3 regions of the Methylorubrum extorquens genome follow, and region 1 is predicted to be linked to each of the others. Evidence: riboswitches for the same ligand, from Rfam matches in the RefSeq annotation. Region 1 holds a riboswitch; each other region holds the start of a gene.
The links. Region 1 has a riboswitch for cobalamin ahead of J2W78_RS22815 (TonB-dependent siderophore receptor). Riboswitches for the same ligand answer to the same signal wherever they lie in the genome.
Positions count from the first base shown of each region.

Region 2: linked by a shared signal. The riboswitch ahead of J2W78_RS20615 (TonB-dependent receptor plug domain-containing protein) and the one ahead of J2W78_RS22815 (TonB-dependent siderophore receptor) in region 1 are both predicted to bind cobalamin.
Region 3: linked by a shared signal. The riboswitch ahead of J2W78_RS15845 (TonB-dependent receptor) and the one ahead of J2W78_RS22815 (TonB-dependent siderophore receptor) in region 1 are both predicted to bind cobalamin.

Region 1 is NZ_JALJXF010000001.1:4,895,139-4,900,839, reverse strand. Features, by position in the region: gene J2W78_RS22820 (DUF1624 domain-containing protein) at 1-1,102, opposite strand, end outside; gene J2W78_RS22815 (TonB-dependent siderophore receptor) at 1,102-3,249, opposite strand; cobalamin riboswitch at 3,411-3,619, opposite strand; gene J2W78_RS22810 (tlde1 domain-containing protein) at 4,064-5,245, shown strand; gene J2W78_RS22805 (YybH family protein) at 5,382-5,701, opposite strand, start outside.
Region 2 is NZ_JALJXF010000001.1:4,418,068-4,423,768, reverse strand. Features, by position in the region: gene J2W78_RS20630 (ABC transporter ATP-binding protein) at 1-60, opposite strand, end outside; gene J2W78_RS20625 (FecCD family ABC transporter permease) at 57-1,103, opposite strand; gene J2W78_RS20620 (ABC transporter substrate-binding protein) at 1,100-1,945, opposite strand; gene J2W78_RS20615 (TonB-dependent receptor plug domain-containing protein) at 1,953-3,932, opposite strand; cobalamin riboswitch at 4,054-4,250, opposite strand; gene J2W78_RS20610 (NAD(P)/FAD-dependent oxidoreductase) at 4,535-5,428, opposite strand; gene J2W78_RS20605 (class I SAM-dependent methyltransferase) at 5,572-5,701, shown strand, end outside.
Region 3 is NZ_JALJXF010000001.1:3,349,818-3,355,518, reverse strand. Features, by position in the region: gene J2W78_RS15845 (TonB-dependent receptor) at 1-1,831, opposite strand, end outside; cobalamin riboswitch at 1,953-2,152, opposite strand; gene J2W78_RS24755 (hypothetical protein) at 2,516-2,647, shown strand; gene J2W78_RS15840 (hypothetical protein) at 2,741-3,160, shown strand; gene J2W78_RS15835 (hypothetical protein) at 3,295-3,558, shown strand; gene ccmB (heme exporter protein CcmB) at 3,602-4,270, opposite strand; gene ccmA (heme ABC exporter ATP-binding protein CcmA) at 4,267-4,914, opposite strand; gene acnA (aconitate hydratase AcnA) at 5,628-5,701, shown strand, end outside.

The DNA.
Region 1 (5,701 bases):
CCGCCGTGATCAGCCAGATCTGCCAGGGCGCGCCGGCCTCGACCCGGCCCGAGGACCCGGCAAGCCCGAGGGCGGCGAGGCCGTCGTGGATCCCGCGAAGGGCCCACAAGTGCAGCAGGTAGAAGAACAGGGGCGCCCCGCCAAAGACGGTCAGCCAGCGTAGACGCGGTTCCGGCAGGCGCTCGAACAGCGCGAGCAGCAGCAGGCCGAGGCCGAGGGTCGCGAGCAGGAAGTCGGCCGAGGGTGGATATTTGGTGAGGTTGATGAAGGACAGGGCATCCGCGCCCCAATCCTTGCCCGGCTGCCAGGAATGTGGATCACCGTAACCGTTGAGACCGCGCAGGACGAGAAAAGCGGCGAGGCTCGCGAGCCCGAGGGCGGCGAGGCATCGGCGGCGGATGGCCGGATCGGAACCGGGCGCGTAGAGCGGCCCCAGCGCGTAGCCCGCGGTGATGACGCCGATCCAGGGTAGCACCGGGTAGGAGGTGCGCGCCGCGCCCCAGGGCAGCGGGATCATCCCGCGTTGGTGCAGCACCGCCCACAGCGCGTAGCCCGGCTGATCGGGCGCGAGCACGATTCCGTCGAGCGCGTTGTGCCCGAGCATGATCGCCAGAGCCACGCCGATCAGTGCCGGGCGCGGCAGCCAGAGCAGGGCGGCGAGCGCCAGCATGCTGAGCCCGATCGCCCAGATCACCTGCAGGTAAAGGATCGGCGGCAGCAGGGTACGGGTCCAGGCGAGGTTCACGAGCGTCACTTCGAGGACGATCAGGAACAGCCCGCGCTTGACGAGGAAGGCGGAGGTCTCGGCGCGGCTGCCGTGCTTTTGCCCGTAGAGGCTCGCCGAAAGCCCCGTCAGCAGCAGGAAGACCGGCGCGCAGAGATGCGAGGCGGCCCGCGTCAGGAACAGGCCCGGCGGCGTGGCCGCGAGGTTCACCGGGTCGCTCACTTGGGCGTGCAGGTAGAAGAACTCGCGCACGTGATCGACCAGCATCAGCAGCATCACGAGCCCGCGCAGGGCATCGATGGCGCCGATCCGGCGGCGCGGAACCACAGCCTCCGGTGCCGCGGCCTCCGGTGCCGCGGCCTCCTGCCGAGCCGGCATCAGAACCGCACCGTCATCGTTCCGGTGAAGCGCCGGGGCGCGCCGGGATAGACCCGGAAGCGGTTCAGGGAACTCTCGTAATACTCGGTGTCGAACACGTTCTCGATGTTCAACCCGAAGCGGAAATTCTCGTAGCGGTAATAGGCGAGCGCATCGACCGCGATGTAGGCCGGCAGGGAGAAGCTGTTGACGGCGTCCGCCGCCCGCTCGCCGACGCCGCGCACGCCGCCGCCGAGCCCGAGCCCCTTCCACGGGCCGGCCTGCACCTCGTGGACCGCGAGCAGGCTGCCCGAATGGCGCGGGACGTTGATGAGCGGCGTGCCGACCCGCAGGGTCGGATCTTCGGTGACCACGGCCTCCGCATAGACGTAGCCCGCCAGCAGCTTGATCTCCGGCGTGATCTGGCCGGCAGCGGTCAGCTCGAAGCCCTGGCTGCGCACTCCGCCGACCGCCACGGAGGAGCCGCTTCCGTTGGCTTCCGGCGTCAACACGTTCTCCCGGTCGATCCGGAAGGCCGTGCCGGTGAGCGCCAGAGCACCGCCATAGAGGTCGAGCTTGGCCCCGACCTCGTAGCCGATGCCGGTCTCCGGCGCGAACGGCCCGGAGGCGGCGACGGCGGCGGCATCGGGACCGATATTGGGCCGGAAGCTCGTGCCGACATTGGCGTAGAGGGAGAGTTCGGGCAGCGGCTGGTAGACGAGGCCGGCCCGCGGGGTTGCCGCGAAATAGGTCTGATCGACCTGGGAGCGCGGAATGCGCTCGCGGAACGACTGCTCGAAGAAGTCGAAGCGTACGCCGAGCAGCGCCTTCCATTCGGGCGTGAGGACGATCTGGTCCTGCGCGTAGAGGGCGGTGTTGGTGATCCGTTCGAGGTTGTTGCGTGGGATGGTGATCGGCGGCAGCGGCTGGCCGTAGCGCGGATCGTAGATGTCGATGGCGTAGGGGCTCGTGCGGAAGTTCGAGCGCAGGTAGAGCACGCGGCTATCGGTGCTCTCGCGCTCGAAGCCGAGCAGCATGGTGTGGCCGATGCCGGCGGTGTCGAAGCGCCCGACCACCTCGGCTTGGCCGATCGCCGTGTCCCAGCGGTAATCGCGCACGTTGCGGTCGCGCGAGACGGTGCGGTTGTCGGCCGCGATCGCGCGGATCTCGGCGGATTCGCCCTCCAGCGTGCCGGTGTTGAAGTGGGTGGCGAGCCGCATCTGCCAATCGGCGTTGAAGCGGTGATCGACGCGGACCTGCATCGTGTTGTTGGTCTGATAGGTGCTCTGGCCCGGCTCGCCGAGGAACCGCGAGATCGGCAAGAGCCCAAGCCGCCCGTTGAGGGCGATGACGCCGCGGTCGAACACGATGCGGTTGCGCAGAAACTCCGTCTCGACGGTGATCCGCGTGTCCGGGGTGATCTGCCAGCTCAGGACGGGCGCGACGAGCAGCCGGTCGCTGTCGACGAAATCGCGGAAGCTGCCCTGGCGGCCGGCGGCGAGGTTGAAGCGGTAGGCGAGCGTGCCCTCCTCGTTCAGCGCGCCGCCGGTATCGACCGTGCCGCGGAACTGCCCGAACGAGTCCCACAACCCGCCCATCTCGACGAAGCGCTCGACGGTTGGCTGCTTGGTGATGATGTTGACGAGCCCGCCCGGATCGCTGCGCCCGAACAGCCCGCCGCCGGGGCCTTTGAGCACCTCGACGCGCTCGACGTTCTGGGCGTCGGGCGGGGGCGGCGTGCCGCGGTTGAGCGGAAAGCCGTTCTTGTAGATCTCGGAGGTGGTGACGCCGCGGATGGCGTAGCTGAACACGGACAGGCCGCCGAAATTGTTCTGCTGCGCCACGCCCGGCGTATAGTTGAAGACCCGATCGACACGGGTGGCGGCGAGATCCGTGATGACCTCGCGCGGGGCGACCGTGACGATTTGGGGCACGTCGCGCTGGGGCGTATCGGTCTTGGTGCTGCTCACCGCGCGGTCGACGCGGTAGCCCGGCGTCGGCCCGATCAGGCCGATCGTGCCGGCCGCCGCCGTCCGCCCATCGGGCGCGCCGTTGCCGACGCCCCGGCTCCGGCTTTCGCCTTCGACCGCAAGCTCCTCCAGGGTGACCGATTCCTGCGCCCGCGCCTCCGGGACGGTCAGGCCGGCGCAGAGCAGCGCGGCGAGCATCCAATGCGGGCGCCGGATCGGGACGTCGATGGCGTTGAGGCTCGTCCGAACTGTCACAAGGCGCGCTCTGGCTGTTCGGACGCGCGCCCGAGCGGGTGCCCGCCGGGAGCGCAGGGAACGCTCCCACCGATCAGGCACGCCGCCGGAGCACCCCGCCCGGGGGACATCGTCGCGCCAAGGCAGGTCTCCTGGCTCACGGGTCAGCGCCCCCATCTCGGCCTTCCCGGTGCAGGGCACCAGTGACCGTCGGCGACGGAGGCTCGCCGCTCACAGTTGCGGGGGCAGCTTCGGCCTCGCCCGGACGGGCTTACCGAATTCCCTCTTAGCCCTCGGACATGCATCCGGGGGAACCTTGGCCGCAGCAACTTCGCTGCGATGCGGCGCAGGGTCAACATGCCGAACAATGAAATGTAACAACATCACACAGTCTGTGGCCCGCAGAGCACAAGGGTCCAGCAGCAAGTCGCGTGGCGGGTGCGCTTTCTTCATCGGCTCGAACGCGAGGACACGAGCCAATAGCGACGGTCCGATCGGCCTCGTTGTCGGCTGTCGATCGCGAATTAGCGGTGGGTCGAGAGGCCGGCCCCTCACCGCCTCGTGGCGCGCACCAGCCATCGAGAAGATGCATCGAACGATTTTCGAAGGACGGGACCGAGCTTTAGGCAAGATTAACCAAGATCCCGTTCAATGACGAAGGCTTAAGGTTGATCCTTCCCTAATCGGCGAAGCCATCTCGTTTGTCATTCTGGCACAGATAGGCCGGGGATGACGGCGCGAGGCCGTGTGGGATCCGCGTTGTCGAGTACCGCCCGCAATGGACATCGCTGAGCTCGTCCAGAGCCGCTCCGCCCGGCCCGTCATCCGCCGCCGCCGGCGCCCGCCTGTCGCGGCGCTCGCGTTGACCGCCCTCGGCGGTCTCGCGGTCGCCGGGATGCTGCAACCGCAGGATCGGGCCGCGCCTGCCCCCGTGGAAACCGCGCAGGTCTCGGGCGAGACCGAAGGGGCGGAGACCGTGCAGGCCGCGCCCGGCGCGCTGGCCTGGATGCTCGATCCCACCCCCGTTCTCGACACCGCGTCACGCGGCTTCGTCCCGCGGACCCCGCAGGCTTCCGCCTTCCGGGCGCCGCCCGCCTCGGAGCCTTCCGCGCCGGAGCCGGCCCCGACCCTGGCCGCCCTCCCCGCGGACCAAGCCGCCGACGCCGCGCCCGCAGTCACGCCGCGCCCGGCTGCGCCGACGGCCCGCCTCGCCCTCACGGTGCCACTGCCGGTGCGGCGGCCCGACGAATTCCGCTACGAGCCGCGCATGCAGACCGCCCGGGCGGCGACGCCTCGGATCGCCACGGCATCCGCGGCGCGCGCCTCCACCGAGCCGACCCGCAGCGTGTTCAGCGCCGCCGTTACCGACAACCGCAACTTCCTCGAGAAGATGTTCGATCTGCCGGGCTCGGCGCCCGCGCCTGCCTCTGCCTCGGACAAGGCGATGGCCTATGCCGGGCTCGACAGCGGAGCGGTCGATTCGGCGGCGCGGCGGCGCGTCGTGCCCGGCCCGGTCTCCGAGCCGGGGGTCGCCGTCTACGATATCAGCGCCGCCACCGTAACGCTGCCGAGCGGCGAGGTGCTGGAGGCCCATTCCGGCCTCGGCGTCGCCCAGGACAACCCGGACCACGTCCATGTCCGGATGCGCGGCGCCACCCCGCCCGGCGTCTACGATCTGCGGGAGCGCGAGGCCCTGTTCCACGGGGTGCGGGCGATCCGCCTCAACCCGGTCGGCGGCTCGGCCGCCATCCACGGGCGCGACGGCATCCTCGCCCACACCTACATGCTGGGCCCGAGCGGCGCCTCGAACGGCTGCGTCGTGTTCCGGAACTACACCCGCTTCCTCCAGGCGTATCTCAGCGGGCAGGTCCGGCGTCTGGTCGTGGTGCCCGGCACCGCCCCCGGCGTCTTCGCGGGCCGGCGCACCGCCACGCCGCGCCGCTCGGCCTCCGCGGACTAGCGGGTTTCCAAAAGGGATCATCCCTTTGGCGGGATACCGGGGCTGAGCCCCGGCTTCCCATCAACCAGGGCTCTGTCCTGGACCCGCGAAAGGCCTCGTCCTTTCGAAACCTCTGACTTGGGGCTCGGTGAGCCCGTCAGCCTTTGGCGACGGGCTTGAGCTTGAGTTGGTCGATGGCCCAGCGCCACGTTCCGTCCGATTGCCGGCGGGCCGACTCGACCGAAAGCGCTCCGTTCGGCAGCCGCGCGAAGGTCAGCGCGAGGTCGCCGTTGCGGATCGCCGGCAGGGTCTCGGGTTCGGGAAAGTCCGACTTGCGCGCGAGCAGATCCGTGTAGAAGCGGCGGATCTCGTCGTGGCCGGTGGCCACGATGTCGCCCGCGGCCACCACGGCCTGCGGCTCGTACAGGGCGACCAGCCCCTCCGCATCGCCGGCATTGGCCCGCTCGTGGAAGAGCC
Region 2 (5,701 bases), 480 kb from region 1:
GTCCGACAGGATCGTCCGGCCATCCAGCGTGACCCGGACGTCGTGGAGACCGAGGCTCATGCCGGCCTCCCGCGGTTGCGCAGCAGAAGGACGATCAGGAATGGCGCCCCGACGAGCGCGGTCACCACGCCGAGCTTCAGCTCGGGCCGGGTGGCGAGCAGGCGCACGCCGATGTCGGCGGCGAGCACGAGGACAGCGCCGGCGAGGCCGCTCGGCAACAGGTTGGCGCCGGGCCGGGCCCCGACGAGCGGACGCATCAGGTGCGGCACGACGAGGCCGACGAAGCCGATGGCGCCGGAGACCGCCACCCCGCTGCCGACGGCGAGCGCCGCGCCGGTGACGAGGCGCAGGCGGACTGAGACGAGGCCGATCCCGAGGCTCGCCGCGGTGTCCTCCCCGAGCGTGAGAGCGTCGAGTGCGGAACCGGTCGAGAGCATCAGGCCCCAGCCCACCACCATCAGCGGCAGGCAGAGGAGGACGTGGTCGAGGCTGCGGTCGGCAAGCGAGCCCATCAGCCAGAACACGATCTCCAGGGCCGCGTAGGGGTTCGGCGACAGGTTGAGCGCCAGCGCGGTCAGGGCGCCTGCCAGGCTCGACAAGCCGACGCCGGCCAGGATCAGCCCGAGCGTGGAACTGCCGCGGGCGGCGAGCACGTTGAGGAGCAGCGCCGCCACTGCCGCGCCGGCAATGCCGCCGAGCGGCAGGGCCAGGCTCAGCGAGGCGGCAAGCCCGCTGTAGAAGACCAGCACGGCCCCCAAGGCGGCAGCCGAGGAGATCCCGAGGATGCCGGGGTCGGCCAGCGGGTTGCGCAGGTAGCCCTGCATCGCCGCGCCGGTCAGGCCGAGGCTGAACCCGACGAGGCCACCGAGAAGCGCTCGCGGGACACGCAATTCCCACAGCACCATCGCGGGCAGTGTGGTCTGACCGGCAACGAGGTCCGCGAACGCGGCCGGCACGTCGAAGGGTGCATAGCCGATCGCGACCGAGGCGAGCGTCAGGGTGAGGATCGCGACGCCGAGGACGGCGACGACGGCACCGCGGACGCGCAGCGTGTCCGGGCGTCGCGAGACGGGATCGGCGATGGTCCGAACGGGCGCGTTCATGGCCGAGGCGCCCGCGCGTTCGCGGCGGCCGCCAGCTGCGCCACGACCTCGGCGACCTGAGGGCCCGGACAGGTCCAGAAGCGGTTCGGGATGGAGACGGTCCGACCCCTGCGCGCGAGAGCCCGGAAGACGGGATGGTGCAGAAGCGTGTCGGCGAGCGAAGGCATGCCCGGCGTTCCCTCGTCGGTCACGATCAGGTCGGCGTTCGCGAGCGCGGCGGCTTCGAGCGGCACCTGCCCGAACCGGTCGCGGCCCATCTCGGCAGCCATGTTCACGAGGCCGGCGGCGCGGATGAGCGCGTCGCCAAGGCCGCCGGGCGCGACCGTGAAGGCGTTCGGGCGCATGACGAGGGCCCGCAACGGCCGTGTCGATGGGGTAACCGACGCGAGCCTGGCATCGAGGTCTGCGACCAAGGCCTCCCCCCGCTCGGGGTGCCCGAGCGCTCGCGCGACCTGCCGGATCTGGGAACGCACGCCGTCGAGGTCGGTCGGCACGCCGAGTTCGAGCACGGGCGAGCCGACGCGCTTGAGCATGCCGACGGTCGCGCGCGTCGTGAAGGCGCCCGCGATGACGAGGTCTGGCCGGAGCGCGACAACCTCCTCGGTAAGGCCGCGCGTCACCGGAACTCCGGCGGCCTCGGCTGAGACCGTCGATCCGCGTGGGTCGCCGGCGAGATAGGTGACGGCCAGCACCTGGTCGCGGTCGGCGAGCCGCAGGACGAGCTCGTCCGCGCACAGGTTCATCGAGACCACGCGCACCGGCGCCTCGGCCATGCCGGCGGCCTGGGCCGCGGGCACGGCGGCCAGGACCGCCGACAGAAAGGTCACGGCTCGTGACGGCATCGTCACCTCAGAAGCTGGTCAGGCGCACGCCGCCGTAGACGGCGAGCCCCGGCCCGAGGAACCCCGTCGGATTCTCGTAGCGACGGTCGAACAGGTTATCGATGCGCCCGAACACGCTGACCGTCTCGCTGACATCGTAGTTGACCGCGAGGTTGACGAGGGTGAAGCCAGGGTTCTTCAGGCGTGGAACGGAGAAGTCCCGGTTGCCGTCGACGAAGGAACCGAGCACGATCACCGTGCCGCTGAAGCTCAGGCCCGGCGAAGGGTTCCAGAACGCCGTGGCGCTGCCCTTGTGTCGCGGTCGGCGCAGAAGCTCCTGGTTGGTGATCTCGTTCTTGGTGACCGTGTTGGTGTAATCGACGCGGCCCGACAGCGTCTCCGTGAACCGGACCGAGGCGAACGCCTCCGCACCGTAGGATACGGCCTTGCCGACGTTCTCGTTCGAGGTGAAGCTCGCGTTGGTGTTGATGAGGTTGGTGAAGTCGTTGCGGTAATAGGTGGCTCCGACCAGAACCCGGTCGCCGAGCGGCTGCTCGAAGCCCGCATCGTAGCCGAGGCTCTCCTCGGGCTTGAGGTTCGGGTTGGCGAAGAAGTTGAACGCCGGGAAGCTCTGGTAGAGTTGGCTCAGCGTCGGCGCCTTGAAGCCCGTCCCGACGCTGCCCTTCAGGCGCGTGTCCGTGAACGGCAAGATGTAACTCGGTGCGACCCGGAATGTGGTGGCCGGGCCGAACTGGTCGTTCTCGTCATGGCGGAGATTGGCGACGAGGAAGGCGCGGTTGAACGGCGTGAGCTGCACCTCGCCGTAACCCGCGGTGTTGCCGTTCCTCGCCCGCAAGGAGTCGGGAACGGAGCCCGGCGAGGTCGTGAACAGGCTCTCCTCGTCCCGCTGGGCGCCGAACAACACGATGTTGCCGGGTGAGAGCAGATAGTCGCCGCGATACTCAAAGCGTGTCCGTTCGCCCAAGCCCGTGGTCCCGTCGGGTGTCGCCAGCGGATCGAGAGGCCCCTGCTGCCGGTTGAACAGGTTCGAGTAGTTGATGGCGAGGATGTTGTGGAAGCCGGCGAACGGCGTCCACTCGGCCTCGTTGCGGGTGAAGATTTGCTGGACCGCCGCCTCGCTGCGGAAGGCCGCGGGTGCCGCCGGGAAGGTGCTGAAGTCGTCGCCGGTCAGCAGCAGCCGTGAGTTGATGAAGCGCGTGACCGAGTTGATGCGGAACGTGTCGGTGAACTGGTAGCCGAACTTCGCCGAGACGGTCTCGTTGTCGTAGAAGTTCGGATGGATCGGGCGCCCGAACGGCACGAGGTCGGGCGGCGTGACGGGGGTTGCGGCCGCCCGGAAATGGGCGACCGAGACCGAGTAGTCGAAGCCGTTCTCGGCACCGCTGATCCGACCCGACTGGTTGAAGGTCCCGAACGAGCCGCCCTCCAGGCGCAGCGACGCCCGCGCCGGCCCCTCGCCGCGCTTGGTCGTGAAGGAAATCACGCCGCCGATGGCGTCCGAGCCGTAGAGGCCGCTCTGGGGGCCGCGCAGCACCTCGATGCGCGCGAGGTCGTCCGTCAGGAGTTGGCCGAAGTCGAACGACCCGTTGCCGTTCGACGGGTCGGTCGCGTCGATGCCATCGATCAGCACCTTGGTGTGGTTGGAGTTGGCGCCTCGGATGAAGACGGAGGTCTGGCCGCCGGGACCACCCGTCTGAACGACGTTGAGGCCCGGCACCTGCTGGAGCGCGTCCGGCACGGTGCGGCGCTGCTGCTGTTCGAGTGTCCGCTCGGTCAGCACGGTCACGCTCGATCCCACCTGGGCGGTCGGTGTCGGCACGCCGGTCGCCGCGACCGAGATTTCGTCGAGGGTGGTCTCGACGCCGGCCGGGGCGGCAGCGAAGGGGGCGGCGGTTTGCTGGGCCGCGGCGGGAGCGCAGGCGAGGATGGGAAGGGCGCAGGACAAAGCCAGCGCTCCGCGAAGCGCGGATCGGCAGAGATGGGGCACGGCGACAGGGCCTCGGGCAACGGCAGTGGCACGTCACCGCGAACGAGGCCTCGGCGCTCGCGTCCCGATGGGATCACGCCGCTTCGACACCCGCCAGGACACCCCGCCCGACGCGTTTCGCGTGTGACCACGACTGACGGCAGGTCTCCTGGCTCGCGGGTCGCTGCCCTCTCACCGTCTTCCCGGGCGAGGCTGCCCAGTGACATGGTGGCGGAAGGCTCGCCGCTTACAGTTGCGGGGGCAGCCGCGGCATTGAGCTTTCGCCCTCACCGCGTTCCCTTTTGATCCCCGAGGGGAACCGTCAAGCGAGTGTTATTTCAGGGCCGCGCGTCGAGTCAATGAAATCGAAGCCCGGACTTCCTCCGTCTTCGTGCCGAACAGCATCCACCCGCTGAACGACGGCTTCGCGCCATTGGCGGACCTCTGCATCCGATCTCACGAAGGTCTGCTTACACAAGAAGAGTAGCCGCACGCATCGAAAGCTGCTGCCGCGGTGGATGGCGGCGCACACCACCCGGTCGCAGGAAGCGGTGCGAGACTCCTGGAGTTTGGCAACAGGCTTCGGGTGGGCAGCGGGGTTTAAGCGGCATCCACCGCCGCTCTCAAACCACCATCGATTGCTGGGCGAAGATGCCCGCCATCGCACCTTGCGATGATGCCTGGGTGACTGAGGGCATTCCGGGGGTGGCGAGGTCACCGGCGGCGTAGATGCCGGGCACGTTGGTTTCGCGGCGCTCGTCGACCTTGAGGGCGATGCCGCCGGGCGTGTCGACCGTGGCGAGGCCCAGTGTTTCATGCAGGCGTGCCGAGGGCTTGTTGCGAGGATGCGCGAACAGGATGTCGACCGGGACATGGAGGCCGGTGTCGACAATGACGCCGGCAGCATCGCCCCCGTGATTCACGACCTCGACGATCCGGCCATCCACGACAGGTACGTTGCGGCTCGCCAGACTGGCGCGGATGTCGGGCTTGATGTCGTGACCGTCGGCGAAGAGCGTCAACGTGTCGGTCCAATCGCGATACAGCTTGGCAAAGTTGTTCGACTGGGGCCCGGACCAGACAAGGCCCCAGTGCCGGCCCGCGACCTCGAAGCCGTCGCAATAGGGGCATGGCACGATGGACTTGCCCCAGCCTTCGGCAAAGCCCGGGACAGCGGGCATTTGATCGGCGACGCCATAGCTCAGGATCAGGCGGCGCGCCCCGAGGCTTTCGCCATCGCCGGTCAGGACGGAAAAATCGTCGATGGCTCCGGAAACGCTGTCGGCCCGCGCGCTGACCAGCCTGATCGTGGGGTAGCGCGCCAACTGCCGGCGCGCCTCGGCCAGGATGTCCGATGGTGGCTTGTGGTCGTGGCCGAGCAGGCCGTGCGAATGGCCAGCGAAGCGGTTACGCGGCAGGCCGGTGTCGAGAACGGTGACCTTGCGGCGGGCACGGCCGAGCTGCAGGGCGCCGGCGAGGCCGGCAAAGCTGCCGCCGATGATGATCACATCATCCATGGTGATGAGCTCCGCGTCGCGAATGGCGGGGGGGCCAAGTCTGGCGCGCGACCGCTTCGGCGGCCTTCCCCTTTGGCTTGCGTTCGCCGACTTTATAAGAATATAAATTTTGAACGCAATTTATTTTTCGAGAAGGGTTTGACATGGCGGAGCGAGATGCCGTTCAGGCCGCCGATTGGAAGGGTCAGGACGGGGGGCGCTGGGTCGCTTACCAAGCCCGGCTCGAAGCCATGCTGGCTCCGTTCGGTAAGGCCGCTCTCGAAGCCGCCGCGC
Region 3 (5,701 bases), 1.5 Mb from region 1:
AGCCGGGGGCGGGGAGCCACGACAGCGCGGCCTCCGCGCCGAGGGAGGATTGCTGGCCGACCTGCGTCGAGACCGTCGGCTGGCCCGGAACCGCCGAGATCAGGTTGTCCTTGACGATGCGGTAGCCGGCCAGCGTCCACTCGACGGCGCCGCCGAAAACGAGGCCCTTGGCGCCGACCTCGACCTGACGGCCAGTCGAGAGTTCGAAGCCGGCCAGCGATTGCGAGAGAGTGATCAGGCTGTTCACCGGATCCGTCGCGGTGGCGTATTGCGCATAGAGCGATGTGTCCGGCGTCGGCTCGTAGAGCAGCGCGAAGCGGTAGCCGAGGGCGCGGAACGAGCGCTCGAAGGTCGCGCCGCTGCGCAGATCCTCCCGGTACAGACGCGGCGCATCGAAGCGCACGCCGGTGAGGAACGACAACCGGTCGGTCAGGAAAAGCCGATCCTCGGCGAAGACCGAAGCTTGGTTCGTGCGCGTGGCGTAGGCCGGGCTCGCCCGCCCTTCCGGCGGGAAGAAGCCGGGATCGTAGTTGTTCAGGGGCACGCTCGTCGGCGTTTCGGAGAAGGTGAAGTTGTTGGTGTGCCGGAAGCTCACGTGGTTCACGTCGAAGCCGGCCGAGAACGTGTTGGCTAACCCGAAAAGGGAACCGCGGAAGGTCGCGTCGAACCGATTCCCGACCTGTTCCTGGCTGTGGTAGATTTCAAGATAGTCGGAGCGGTCGACGAGGCCGGTTGTCGGGTTGAAGCGGTACTGCTCGACGTCGCGCCAATGCCGGCGGCTTTGAAGGCGGTAGGCGGTGTTGCGCACCGTCACGTCGGCCGAGGGGGTCCACTCCGTCCGGAACTGCGTCCAGTTGTCGGTCCAGGCGATCTTCGAATCGCGGACGTTGTAGTTGTTGAAGCGGATGGCGTCGGGGACACGCCCGTTCACCAGCGGCGAGCCCCAGTAGCGGGTGGGCTCCTGGTAGCCGAGATCGTGGCTGAGCGTGAAGGCCAGATCCGGATTCGCCTGGAGCGTCAGTGCGCCCGAGACCGCGAGGTTGCGGAAGTCGCCCTCCGGCGTGATCCAGCCGTCGGCACGGTTGCCGCTGACATTGAGGCGGTAGGCGAGCGACTCGCCGATCGGCCCGGTCGAGTCGACCGCCGCGCGGGCGATGCCGTCCTCACCGAGACCGAAGCGCGCGACGTTGAGCGGCGTGAACAGCGGCTTCTTCGAGACGACGTTGACGATGCCGCCGATGGCCCCGTCCCCGTAGAGAACCGAGGCCGGCCCGCGCAGCACCTCGATCCGTTCCACGTTCCACGTGTCGAACGGGAAGGTAACGGTGTTGGCGCCGACGTAGAGCCGGGTGCCGTCGAACAGCGTCTGGATCGAATTCTGACCGGCAAAGCCGCGGGCGGTGAAGAAGCCGAGTCCATTGCCCGGCGAGCCGAAGGCCGTGATGCCGGTGCCGTTCTGCGACACGGCTTCCAGCACGCTGGTCTGACCGCGCAGACGGATCGTCTCGCCCGAGATGATGTCGAGGCTTGCCGGTGTTTCCAGCGGCGTGAGACCGAGACGGCTCGCCGAGCGCGATGGCGTGCGCAGGTTGAGGCCGACGGGCGAGGACTGCGTCAGACTCGGCGTCCGCAGGGCCGCGGCGGCCTCCGCTCCGACGGCGTCGGCCGGCGCGTTGGCGGGCAAGCCGATCCCGGTACCGCCTTGCACCGCGATCTCATCGAGATGCGTCAGCAGTGCCTGAGCCCGAACCGGGCCGGACAGTGTGAGCGGGAGGGCGGCGACGGCGGACAGAAGAGACCAGCCGCAGGAGCGGCGGTGAAGGGGGGACATGATGGAAACGAGGCCTCGGCAGCAACGGTGGCACGTCACCGCGACCGAGGCCGATCCGCTGCGGGCCACGAGCCTTCAGCGTCTCGACACCTGCTGGGACACCCCGCCCGGCATGGCTCGCGTGTGACCACGGCTGACGGCAGGTCTCCTGGCTCACGGGTCGTTGTCCCCCATCGTCTTCCCAGGCGAGGCATGCCCAGTGACGTGGTGATGGAGGGCTCTCCGCTCACAGTTGCGGGGGCAGCCGCGGGATCTGGCTCGAAAGCCCTCCACCGCGTTCCCTTTTGATCCCTTGCGGGAACCGTCAACGGTCAAGCTATCGCCAAGGCTGCGCATCGGTCAATGCGCCCGTCGCCCGGGGTGCCCCGTTGCGAGGGGCGATCCACAATCGCGGATCGGGCCTGTGCGCAGGGGCGCATGGCAGCCAAAAAGAAAAAAGGCCGCCCCGAAGGACGGCCCGAAGTCTAGGGAGGAAACGCCCAAGAAGGGCTGCAGGACCGCGACGCCATCGCGATCCGGCATGGCCATGATTTCTCAGGTTGCAGTGCACAAAGCAATCGCCGACGCGTCGGATCGGGCATGCATTTGTCGCATATGTTCGGCTCCGATCTCATCAGCTCAGGCGGAGCCATTCGGCTGCCCAAGGGTTTCGGTGCTCCGAATGCCCGCTCATGGATGCCAGATATGCCCCGTTGGATGTTCGTGTTCCCCGTCGCGCTGATGATCCTTGCGGGGCTAGTCGTCTTCGCCTTCACGCTGACCGGCCCGACCGACAGCCAGAACACCCACGCTCCCGAGACCGGACAGACCCGCTGACATCGCCGATTCCCGGAATGCGCCGTCCCCTGATCGATTTCGGCCTGCAAATTGCGAAGTTTGCGCGGTCACAATCGTGCGGTGGGGTTCTCCATGCGAGTCGAATGCGTTTTCATCCTGAGCGGCCTTCTGCTCCCGAGCGGCGCTCACGCATTCGAAGCGCATGCGGACGCAGCGGCCTTCGCCGCCGCGGCCCGTCACCATGTCGGTGAACGCGTCACGCTCGATCATTGCCACCTCGTCCACGCGACCGACGACGAGATCACCTGCATCGGCCTGTTGCCGGAGGATGCAGCGGGCAATATCCGCTTGGCCGGCAAGCTTCTGATCCGGATCGCGGCCGCGGAGACGCAAGGCCGCACACGTGCCCTCGAACTGTGCGCCGGTGGCGCTCTCGGCGAAGCCTGCGAGGTGAGCGTGGCGGGCGAGGTGTTCGATGCCTCTCCTTCGTTCGGGCTCGGCGAAGCCCATCTGATGGGACTGCGCGAAGCGACGATCTGCTGGCCTGACTGAATCCGGAGAAGCGCTGCCGAGCTTGATCTTGATAGAACGGTGCTCGCGAGAACCGATAGTGAGCCAGCTTCCGGCGGTGGATCGGCATGAACCCTCAGGGGTCTAGTGCGTTCCAGCTCCAAGGGAGTTTGCCGATGATCACACGTCTCTCGTTTGCCGCGGTTCTGGTCGCGGCCCTCGCCACATCCGCTGCCGCCCAAGGGCCGGCGCAGACCGGTACCGGTGGTGGTCCGACCTCGACCATCTACGCACCGAACACCTCGGCCGTCGGTCAGACCATGCCGCCTCCCGGGGCGGGCGGTGCGACTCGTGGCTCGGGAAATCCCGATCGCGAGAACGCCATGGAGAAGAAGAACGACAAGATCGACACCGGGATCTGCATCGGCTGCGATAAGTAGATCCGGCGAACCGAGACGCAGCCTCCCGAGCGCCGCGCCAGGGTCACTCCGACCAGCGTAGCGCGGCGGCGGCGGCCAGGGTGCCGACCACCGCCGCGATCAGGCTCAAGGCGGCCAGCACCGTCAACGGGGTCGTGAACGGCACCGTGCCGCCCACGGCAGCCTCGGCCGCTGAGACCCCGAAGATCAGAGTCGGCACCATCAGCGGCAGTACGATAATGGCCAGGATCAGGCCGCCCCGACGGATGGTGGCGGTCAACGCCGCGCCGACGGCGCCGATGAAGGCCAGGGCCGGCGTGCCCAGGGCAAGCGTCAGGGCCGTGGCACCCATGGCCTTCGGGGAGAGTGCCACCAGCAGGCCGAACAGCGGAGAAGCGAGCGCCAGAGGCAGACCAGTGGTGAGCCAGGAGGCCAGAACCTTGGCCAGCACCACCAGCTCCAGCGGCACCGCGGCGGCGGTCATCAGGTCGAGGGAGCCATCCTCCTCGTCCGACTGAAACAACCGGTCGAGACCGATCAGGGTTGCAAGCACTGCCGACAGCCAGAGAATCGCGGGGCCGATCCGCGACAGCAGGTTCATGTCGGGGCCCAGCGCGAAGGGCACCAGCACCACGATCATCAGGAAGAAAACGAGCGACAGCGCGCCCGAGCCCCCGACCCGGGCGGCCAGTTTCAGATCGCGGGCGAGGAGGGCGGAGAAGGCACGGATCACAGCCAATCCTCTGCCTGGTACGCCGCCTCGGAGACAGCGTCGGATGTCGCTAAGGCGATGCGCAGCTCGCGGGCATCTTCCAAGCCGAGGGCTTGGTGCGTTGCAGCAACCACGAGCCCGCCTTCGGCCCGGTGGCGTCCCATCAGTCCGGCGAGAACACCCTGCGATGCGAGGTCCAGGGCGGCAGTCGGCTCGTCGAGCAGCCAGAGCGGGCGGCGGCAGACGAGGAGGCGCGCCAGCGCCACCCGGCGCCGCTGCCCTGCTGAGAGATAGCCGACCGGCAAGCGCGCCACGTGCGGCAGGCCCATCGCCTCCAGGGCCGCCTTCGGGGAGGCCGCGGGACTGCCGAGCAGGTCGCGGGCGAATTCGAGATTCTCGGCGGCCGTCAGCGCCGATTTCAATCCGTCCCTGTGCCCGACCACGTGGAGGCATTCCGGCAGGTTCGCCTCGCCGATGCCCTCGGCGCGGATCGTGCCGGTATCGGGCTTGAGGCGGCCGGACAGCATCGTGAGCAGGCTCGATTTGCCTGCGCCGTTGCGCCCGGTGACCATCAAGCCTTCGCCGGGTCCAAGCGCGAAGGAAAGGCCGGAAAAAATGCGGCGTCCGGAGCGGCGACAGGCCAGATTCTCGACGATCAACCGCACGGATCGGCCTTCGATGAGGTTGAGGTCCGCACGCTTCGTCTCGATCCTGCCTGTCTGATCTCCTCGCCTTGCGCGAGGTGACACCGGGACATCTCGCGAGCGGAGAGGTCGGTCTCGTGCGGCCTATAGCGGATCGTTCGACGGCGCGCGAACCGCTCCGGTCGCCGACGGATTGATTCGGTGATACCGGATGGCAGTTTCGCAGGATGGCCGACCATGGGTGCCGAGACATGCTCGGGCTCCACCTGACACGTCCGGAGAGGCTTTTGCCTGCGATCCCGTCGCCGGACGCACACAATCGGAGGCCCGACTCGCACGCCTGACTCTGGATCAACGCGAGACGTTCTGGGACGCGGTACACCGCTGCCACGGCTTAGCCGCGGATGGGAGTCGGGCGCATCGGCAGGGCGGGACCGCGATATCAGTCGCGAGCCTGTGTCATCGGACCAGTAGCGGCCAATTTCGAAACGTTCTATAGACCGGCCCAGGCTGCGCCGCGCGATCATTCCAGGGCGTCCAAATCGCCCCTCGCGCACCATCCTGAGTGTCATTCGCGGGCCTCCCGGCCGCCGGGAGTTTCCCGAGGGCACTCGCTACCCGGGCACCCCCGGGGCGGCGCGCGCTCCTTGGAGCGCCTTTCGGCCGAACACCTCTCGTGGCGCAGGTTATGCCTGCTCCGTGTTCGCTAACGCCAGCTCAGGACCCGACTCGCCGTGGCATCCCTCGACAGCTTCAAGGCTCGCCAAACGCTTCAAGCAGGCGGCAAGACCTACACCTACTACTCGAT